DNA from 3 places in the Paenibacillus amylolyticus genome. Region 3 is predicted to be linked to each of the others. Evidence: riboswitches for the same ligand, from Rfam matches in the RefSeq annotation. Region 3 holds a riboswitch; each other region holds the start of a gene.
What was found. A riboswitch is a leader RNA that binds a small molecule or an ion and turns the genes downstream of it on or off. The one in region 3 is predicted to bind S-adenosylmethionine.

Region 1: linked by a shared signal. The riboswitch ahead of V6668_RS24820 (methionine ABC transporter ATP-binding protein) and the one ahead of mmuP (S-methylmethionine permease) in region 3 are both predicted to bind S-adenosylmethionine.
Region 2: linked by a shared signal. The riboswitch ahead of metA (homoserine O-acetyltransferase MetA) and the one ahead of mmuP (S-methylmethionine permease) in region 3 are both predicted to bind S-adenosylmethionine.

Annotation. Positions count from the first base shown of each region.
Region 1 covers NZ_CP145892.1:5,606,993-5,610,279, reverse strand. The annotation lists gene V6668_RS24830 (COX15/CtaA family protein) at 1-489, shown strand, start outside; gene V6668_RS24825 (Cthe_2314 family HEPN domain-containing protein) at 653-1,369, shown strand; SAM riboswitch class I at 1,499-1,640, shown strand; gene V6668_RS24820 (methionine ABC transporter ATP-binding protein) at 1,767-2,801, shown strand; gene V6668_RS24815 (methionine ABC transporter permease) at 2,802-3,287, shown strand, end outside.
Region 2 covers NZ_CP145892.1:2,001,899-2,005,185, reverse strand. The annotation lists gene V6668_RS09160 (PLP-dependent transferase) at 1-724, opposite strand, end outside; gene metA (homoserine O-acetyltransferase MetA) at 749-1,666, opposite strand; SAM riboswitch class I at 1,903-2,026, opposite strand; gene corA (magnesium/cobalt transporter CorA) at 2,478-3,287, shown strand, end outside.
Region 3 covers NZ_CP145892.1:5,916,384-5,919,670, reverse strand. The annotation lists gene V6668_RS26250 (spore germination protein) at 1-163, shown strand, start outside; gene V6668_RS26245 (Ger(x)C family spore germination protein) at 160-1,362, shown strand; SAM riboswitch class I at 1,433-1,534, shown strand; gene mmuP (S-methylmethionine permease) at 1,627-3,039, shown strand; gene mmuM (homocysteine S-methyltransferase) at 3,017-3,287, shown strand, end outside.

The DNA of each region.
Region 1 (3,287 bases), 310 kb from region 3:
TTGGAGCGCCTGAATAAATACCCTCGGGTTAGCAAAAAATTCAGGAATCTGGTCTGGTTCTCCACCATTTACACATATCTCGTGGTATACACAGGTGCATTTGTGAGTCACACGGATTCTGCCGGCGGATGTTCTGGATTTCCGCTCTGTAACGGGCAGATTATTCCTGAGCTTTCGGGTGGGGTAGCGGTTGCTTTTGCTCACCGTGCAGCAGCTGCGTCGCTCGTGATTGTTATCGCAATCCTGGGTCATTTCGCTTACCGTAATCATCCGGACAACAAGGAAATGCGTACTCTGGGTGTGGTATCCGTTGTTCTTATTCTGATGCAAGTAGTCATTGGTATTTTCATGATGGTGACAATGAACCGTCCGGAAGTATACATGTTCGTAGCTCTTGCTCATATGCTGGATATCGCCATATTGTTCGGAGTCTTAACGTATATGAGTTTCCTGGTGTACAAGCTACATCGCCCGGCTAATCGTTTTTAAATATGAAAGTCCACCATCCAGTGATGTACATCATTGGACAGGTGGACTTTGTTTGATGTCAGAGGGATCAGGGCAACCTATGGCAAGCAGCAATTACACGGAATGAATGATGTTTCGTTCACGGTGATGAATTCTTGTTGATTTGGAAAAGAGGAGGTTAGATATGCTGCGAACGTTGTTGGGGGAAAAGCCACGTATAAACGAAGGTAAATTGAAGGCAGCGATGGACGCAATGGCGCATACGCTTGAGCTATTTCAACGACAAATGCATGTGGACCATGATCCCACGCATGACTATCGGAAACTGTATGTGTGGACTCAGGGACTCATCTCCTCACTGGATGAACTGGAGCAAAGCTGTTTCGCTGCTGCTCATTTTCGCAAAAAGGTCGTTGCAGGTTCAACGGATGATATGACGCCGACTGAAAAAGCCGAGTATGCCCGGTATGTGTATTTCTACAAAGATGGCTTTATCCGCTGCTTTGCCATTCTGGATAAAGTGGGCACGGTATTAAATGAAATATTCCAGTTGAATACTTCAAATACCAAAGCGCATTTTTCTTATTTTACGGTGTTAAGGCAGTTCGACTATGCAAGGGAGCATCATGATCTTGCGTTGCAATTAATACAGATCAAGGACTCTTATCGTGAACCGATGAGCAAGCTGCGCAAACGACGTAATATGGAAATTCACTACATGAACTCAGAAATGCACGATGACCTGTGGCAGTTACACCAGACCTTGCAAGGTAAAGTGAAATTGGAGGATCTGAATCAGCATGTGCAGGAAATGCGTCAGGGCGTCGATATGGTCTGTGAAACGTTAACAGCCTCTTATAGTTATATCAACAAAATATGGAAAAGAAATAATTCCCTTTGACAAATCGGAATACTTGGAATATACTGAGTTTCAATCGAATGTTACACGGATATAACTGATATTTTGGAAGTTACGTTCACATTATAAAGCATAAACTACATGAACTTATAAAATCCTACAACAACATATTTCTTATCGAGAGCGGCGGAGGGACAGGCCCGATGAAGCCCGGCAACCGATTTGTAACGACATGATACATGTATCATTCGTTATAGATGTTAGGTGCTAATTCCTACAAAATGGTGCAAGACACGATTTTGGCAGATGAGAAGGTATATTCTTTCACGTGAAGAGCCCTCTTTGTATCTGCAAAGGGCTCTTTTTTTGTACTTTAAGGGGAGTTTTCCTTTAGATCGGGTAAAGATACATGTAGGTGGTTGGAAAGGGGCAAGTGCGATTGATTGAATTAAAAGGTTTAACGAAAACGTACGGCAAAGGGGCAAAATCTACAACAGCGTTATCCGAGCTGAATTTGAGCATCCAAAAGGGTGAAATCTACGGTGTGATTGGCCATTCCGGAGCTGGAAAAAGCACATTGATTCGCTGCATTAATTTGCTGGAACGGCCTACGGAGGGTGAGGTATGGGTCGACGGAATCAACCTTACTGAACTAAGCAAAACCGAATTGCAGCAACAGAGACGCAAGATCGGGATGATTTTTCAACACTTTAATCTGTTATCTTCGGCAACGGTATATGACAATGTAGCTTTTCCACTAAAGCTTGTGAATACACCCAAGGAAGCCATTGATCGCAAAGTGAAGGAAATGCTTGCACTGGTTGGTCTGGAGCACCACAGCAGCAAATATCCGGCTCAATTATCGGGTGGCCAGAAACAACGTGTAGGGATTGCGAGAGCACTTGCAAGTGACCCAAATGTTCTTCTCTGTGATGAGGCTACTTCGGCACTTGATCCGCAGACGACAAATTCAATCCTGAAGTTATTGCTCGACATTAATGAAAAGTACAACCTTACGATTGTGCTGATCACACATGAGATGCATGTCATTCAGAACATCTGTGACAAGGTGGCTGTCATTCATCAGGGCGGCATTGTGGAACAAGGACCTGTAACAGACGTGTTCCTGAAGCCGCAGCATGCGATTACGCGGGACTTCATGATGCGTGACCATGAAGCTGGACTTGCTCTGGAAGAGACCGCTCTGGCAAATGCAGGCGTTGAATTGCAGGCAGGTGCTGCTTCCAAACTTGTGAAGATATCCTTTCTGGGTAACAAAACGTATGAAGCGATTTTGTCTAGAACGGTACGTAAGACAGGCGTGGATTTTGCCATCCTGCAAGGTACAATCTCTACGATCAAACAGGTTCCTTATGGGCAGCTGACCGTTCGGTTCGAGGGTGATTCAAATGCGATTGATCGGACGATATCAGAATTAACCGCTGAGGGACTTGATGTGGAGGTGCTTCGTTAGATGGATTTTTCAACCGTACGTTGGGAAGAGATTGGTAAAGCTTCAATAGAGACACTACAAATCCTGGGCGCTTCTGGCTTGTTCACCATTATCATTGGTTTGCCGCTTGGCGTATTGCTATTCATGACGGCGAGATCCGCCTCAATACAGTCACGTGTGGTGTATACGATAATATCGTTTATTGTGAATATTCTGCGGTCAGTTCCTTTTATCATACTGATTATAGCCATTATTCCGTTCACACGTGCACTCGTTGGTACGGCCACAGGGGTACTGGGTGTGATACCGCCTCTCGTTATTGGAGCAGCTCCATACTTCGCTCGTTTAGTGGAAACTACTTTGCGAGAAGTTGATCGTGGTGTAATTGAAGCGGCACAGGCGATGGGTGCATCAACCGGACAGATTGTAAGACGGGTATTACTGCCTGAGGCACTGCCTGGTCTCCTTGCTGGTATAACAATCACCATCGTTACGCTTGTCTCTTAT
Region 2 (3,287 bases), 3.0 Mb from region 3:
AGGAGTCACTTGGAGATAATACCGCTCCAATGGAATTATGCAGGAACGCCATCTCAGCAGATAACGCCTCACCTTTGGTAATAATTAATCCGGCCAACACATCATTGTGTCCGCCCAGATATTTGGTAGCGCTATGAATGATGATATCGGCACCCAGTTCAATCGGACGTTGGAAAAATGGAGTCAGCAACGTGTTGTCAACAATGGTCAACAGGTTGTAACTTTTCGCCCAGGAAGCGACAGCTTCCACATCTGTGATCATCATCAACGGATTGGTTGGTGTCTCAATAAATACAGCTTTGGTATTCGGCTGACGAACATTTTCCAGTGCTGCAATGTCATTTGTATCCACATAACTTGCGGTTACACCGAAACGGGACAAGATGCGTTCAAGCAGACGATAGGTTCCGCCGTATAGATCCAGCGATACAATCAGATGATCCCCTTGACCGAACATGGCAAAGATGGTTTGTAGCGCGGCCATACCTGAGCTACAGGCAAATCCTGCATCACCGGACTCCAGCGCTGCGGCCGCCTCTTCCAACACTTTGCGAGTTGGGTTGGTCGTACGAATATAATCAAACCCCGTGCTTTGTCCAAGCTTCGGGTGGCGAAACGCAGTGGATTGATAGATCGGAAAGTTAATGGCGCCTGTAACCGGTTCATTGATGGACCCAATTTGTGCTAAGCGGCTTTCGATTTTCAACTTGTTGTTGTCTTCCATTGCTGCATCCTCCTGTAATCTCGATTAGATTTGCGGGCCAATATCGTAAGGTGTTTCTTGATACACATAGTAATTGAGCCAGTTAGAGAATAATAAGTTGGCATGAGCGCGCCAAGTAGCTGGTGGCACACGGGAAGGATCGTCATTCGGATAATAATGTCTAGGCAATGCGATATCCAACCCTTTAGCTGTATCCCGGTCATACTCCCACTTTAATGAGAACGGGTCATACTCGGCATGTCCTGTGGCAAAAATCTGTTTGCCGTCTCTGGTAGCAACCAGGAAGATCCCCGCTTCCTCGGATTCAGCCAAAATCTCTAAATTCTCATTCTTTTCAATATCTTCGCGTCTCACTTCCGTATGACGGGAATGTGGAACGTTGAATACTTCATCGAATCCACGCAACAACGGAACATGTGGTTTATTGATGGTATGTGGGAAAACGCCAAAACACTTTTCATCAAGTGCAACCTTGGGTACGTCAAAATGATGGTATAAACCTGCCTGGGAAGCCCAACATATGTGGAGGGTTGAAGTCACATTGGTTTTAGTCCATTCGAAGATCTCCTGGATTTCATTCCAATAGTTCACGTCTTCGAAATCCATCTGTTCCACAGGGGCGCCCGTAATAATCATTCCATCGAAACGGCGGTGCTCAATCTCATCGAAGGTTTTATAGAACAGATCCAAATACTCCTGAGACGTATTCTTCGACGTATGGGATTTGGGATGTACGAGAACGACATCCACCTGAATAGGCGTGTTTCCCACCAGACGAAGCAATTGTGTTTCGGTCGTTTCCTTTGTGGGCATCAGGTTTAATATAGCGATACGGAGTGGACGAATATCCTGCTGATATGCAGAAGTTTCATCCATGACGAAGATATTCTCTCCCTCAAGTACTTCTTTTGCAGGTAGAGTATCGGGTATTTTGATTGGCATAGTAAGTCTAACTCCTCCTTGTGCATAGATAGATGCAGCCACCCCTGGCTTGATGTCTTCACATCAATACAGTTATAGACTGCCTTGAGCTTGTAAAAACATTGAATTGCTCTTTCATCCAACGTTACAAACAACCTCAAGTTCCTTAGCGAAAATCACTGCTGAGAAGTCGGGGCATATGACAAAGACCTTCCTCGGATTTCGAGAAAGGTCATATGTAAAAAAGATATGCGCCTCTCTCATCTCTCAGTTACAACAGTGCCACTTGACACTTAGTCGCTGCAAGAATTAGCACCGTGCGGTATACCGCCGGTTGCCGGGTTTCATCGGGCCAGTCCCTCCACCTACTCTTGATAAGATTTCGCTGTATTAGATTGTAATTTAATATGGTTCACCGTCTACTTTATTACATTAATGCCCTCACGTCAAGTTGCAGTTCAATGTCTGCTTCCCAGACCGGAACCGTTCATCATCCGTTGTCATACACTGCCTCAGGGCGCGAAATAGACACATTTTTGCGCTTGAAAGCACCTTGTACCAGCGGTATACTAAACAAGGTGTTATAAACCCTTATGTGAGAGGTGACATATTAAATGGATGGCGACCCGAGGCCTGACTGGCAGCCGAATTCCGACAAACTGCATAGAGAATTGACATCAGCATGCCGGCAGCGGGAAGTGACTTCCGTTTGATTATATAGTGAACGCAGCCCTGATCTCCAGGCTCCGCTGCCGACCGGCTGATTTGTTCTTTTTGCGCCCATAATGATAATATCCGCCAAGTTGGCGGGTGCAGAAGGAGTAGATTAACGATGAAAATCCGGTTGGTAAACAACGGTGTATTTATTCCGGTGGACGACATTCAGCAGGCGCTGACTCCACCAGCGGAAGGATTTTACTGGATTGATGCAGACGTAGACGATTTGGCGGTACTTCAGCCGCTGTTCTTGATGCATGATCTGGCTGTGGAAGACTGTCTTAGTGACGAAGAACAACGTCCGAAGATTGAAATTTATGAGAACCATTATTTTATTGTTATTAATAGCATCCGTTTTGATGATGAAGAGATATTTCTACGTGCGGTTAACTTATTCCTTGGCAGACATTTCATTATTAGTGTTACAAAGCACAAGATCAGCGAATTGCGCACACTGAAACCTATCCTGTGGGAACAGGAAATCAGTACACCGGATCGTCTGCTATATTTGCTGGTTGACTTGATTGTTGATAATTATTTCACCGTAGGTGACCGAATTGAAGCACGGATCGAGAAGCTTGAGGAAGACATTCTGATGCACACCAAAAAGTCACATCTGAATGAAATTATCGGGCTACGCAGTGAGATTCTGTGGCTGAAAAAAGTGCTTGGACCTCAGAAAGAGGTCATTAACACCCTGAACAAAAAAGATCTGCGTCTCATCGATGATCAACTGCAAAAGTATTTCAGTGACATCTATGAGAATGCTGTAAAAATATCTGAAACCTTTGAGACTTATCGCGACCTGATGGGCAACTTACGAGAAGCCTACCAATCCAGTATTGCGAACCGGGCGAATGAGATCATGCGTGTATTTACCGCCATTACCACGGTCTTCATGCCGCTGACGGTCATTACCGGTATA
Region 3 (3,287 bases):
GCTGCCGTTCATTTATCTGACAGCAATGATACCCAAAACAGTGGATGATACCTTCGTACTAGGAGATATGCTAGGCAATGTGTCCGTATTTTTGTTTGGCATTTTACCTCTGGTACTACTGTTGTTAAGTCTGATTCGCAAAAAAGGAGGCAAGCATGCATGATTACATTCCGCATGTTGTTACGCTTAGCCACTGTATTATGCATTCTCTTAACGATATCCGGATGTTGGAGCAGTCGAGAGATAGAGGATCTAAGTGTCTACGTTGGTCTCGGGATCGATATCGGCAAAGAGACGGAATTTGAGGAGAACATCGCCAATCAGGGAGGAGGGTACTCCAAGCAGAACAATTTGACGGCCACGGTACAGATTGCTCCCGGTAATTCCAGCAGTCAAAAGAGCCAACAATCCGGTTCGCCTGCTTCTGGTAAAACGTCCTATTCCAATGAACAGCTTACCGGAGATTCATTGCTGCAAATCTTTCGTCAGTTTGCACTGAGACGAGATCATCCGCTCATCGGACATCATCTGAAGGTTATCGTTGTGTCCAAGGATATCGCCAAAAAGTATGGTCTGGACCAGCTGCTGGATTTTGTACTTCGGGATAACGATATTCGTCCTAACTGTCTGGTGTTGATTAGCCATCATCGCGCTGTTGATGTACTGACTTCAGATGATCCTTCCCGGATTCCAGCATTTTATCTTACAGGTATTACCGGTAATTCATACTTGTCCAATAAAATCCTGGACCCCGTTCTACTCTCCAAATTAGATGCACAAATGCAATCCGGTTCCAGCTTTTTGCTCCAGAATGTACTGAACTTCAATGGAGAGGACAAGTTCTCCGGTGCCAGTATCTTTGATGGGAAAACAACCAAATTCATCGGGGAACTCAGCCAAACGGATCTAGAAGGGCTATCTTGGCTCAGACCTAAAGAAAAAGGAGGTATCTTGAAGACATACAATAAAGAGGGGTTCACTGTTGTATATGAAATGAAGAAGAAAAAAACAACAATAATTCCAAAAGTGGTTGGCGATGATATTTCATTCCATGTGAAAACTGAATCCGAAGGCTGGTTGATGGAGGATTGGCGTGCTCCCGAGGAAGAGGAAAAAGGTGCGTATCTCAGTGAATTGGAAAAAGAATTTGCTGAACTTGCCAAACAACAGATTCGACAGTTGTTATACAAACTTCAGCATACCTATAAAGTAGATGTTGCGGATTTTCGGGATAGCTTGCGTATTAAAGAACCTAAAACATGGAAAAAAGTCAAAGACGATTGGGATAAAATTTTTAGCACCGTGCCGATCACCTATGAGGTAAAGACCACCATCACGAATCCGGGGTCTTCCACCGAATAGCGAGGTGTGCCATATATTATTTAATTGTTGACACATTCATGATAGATCGCTATATTAGTAAAAAATCATTTTCTTATCCAGAGAGGTGGAGGGACTGGCCCTTAGAAACCTCAGCAACAGATCTGAAGGATACTGTGCTAATTCCAGCGGGTGAAAGCCTGATAGATAGGAGCGTTTGTTTTTATTTGTCAGTAACGGCGCACTCTTTAGGCAGAGTGGGTCTTTTTTGTTTTTTCTGGATGAAGAAGTAGGGGAGCAGCAGGTATGGAGAACAACAACGACAAAGGGCATTTTCAGCGGAAAATGCAGGCACGGCATGTGGTCATGCTCTCTCTCGGAGGAGTCATTGGAACGGGATTATTCCTCAGCTCAGGTTACACGATTCAGCAGGCGGGACCACTGGGAACCATTCTGTCCTATCTGATTGGAGCCATCGTTGTATATCTGGTGATGCTCTGTCTTGGTGAACTGTCTGTTCATATGCCAGAGACGGGAGCATTTCATAGTTATGCAGCCAAATATATCGGACCGGCAACAGGTTACACGGTGGCTTGGTTATACTGGTTAACCTGGACTGTTGCGCTTGGCTCCGAATTCACAGCCGCCGGATTGCTTATGCAGCGCTGGTTCCCATCGGTAAACGTATGGATATGGAGCGCGGTTTTTGCACTGATGATCTTTCTGTTTAACGCTCTAACGGTGAAATTTTTTGCGGAATCCGAGTTCTGGTTCTCATCTGTAAAAGTAGTGACTATCGTAATCTTCATTATTATCGGTGGCGCAGCCATGTTTGGGTTCATTCCCATGGCGGATTCTGAACCGGCTCCATTTCTATCGAATATTACCGCATCCGGGTGGTTCCCTCATGGGGCTACAGCGATATTGATGACCATGCTTGCTGTAAACTTTGCCTTCTCAGGCACCGAGTTAATCGGCATTGCCGCCGGTGAGACGGAGAACCCGGAAAAGACGATACCAAAGGCTATTCATACAACGCTGTGGCGTTTGGTTATTTTCTTCATCGGAACGATTATTATCTTGTCGGCCTTGCTGCCCATGTCGGATGCCAGTGTACTGGAAAGTCCGTTTGTAGCGGTAATGGAGCGGGTGGGTGTACCCTATGCAGCAGACATTATGAACTTTGTTATTCTGACGGCGATTCTCTCTGCTGCCAATTCAGGCCTGTATGCATCTTCACGTATGCTCTGGTCTCTGGCTGACAAAAGAACGATCTCTCCGTGGTTTGCCAAATTGACCAAAAGCGGAGTACCGCTGAATGCACTTCTGATTAGTATGGTGGGTGGTGCGCTGGCTTTGCTGTCCAGCATCATTGCGCCAGGTACCGTGTATATTACACTGGTTTCCATTTCAGGTCTGGCTGTCGTTGCAGTATGGATGAGTATCAGTGCCTCCCAATACATGTTCCGCAGACAATATATCCGGGAAGGACATGCGGTCAAAGATCTGGTCTACCGCACACCACTGTATCCGGTGGTACCAATTGTTTCATTTATATTATGCCTGGCTTCATGCATAGGTATTGCCTTTGACCCGACACAGCGAATTGCGCTGTATTGTGGGGTTCCGTTTATCGCAGTATGTTACGCTGCTTATTATCTGACAGAACGTGTGAATAAGAAAAGAGGACAAGTACATGACGCAAGCACAACAGACTAACCCCATAGAACAGATCCTTCGTGAACATCCGGTCATGATTCTGGATGGAGCGTTGGCTACGGAACTCGAACAGCATGGATGTGATCTCGATGATCCACTATGGTCTGCTCGTGTGTTGCTTGAGAATCCGGATGTTATTGTTCAGGTCCATGCAGATTATTTTCGAGCAGGAGCCGACTGTGCGATTACATCCAGTTATCAGGCGACGGTGGATGGTTTCCGTAAGAGAGGGATCGATGAACAGTCAG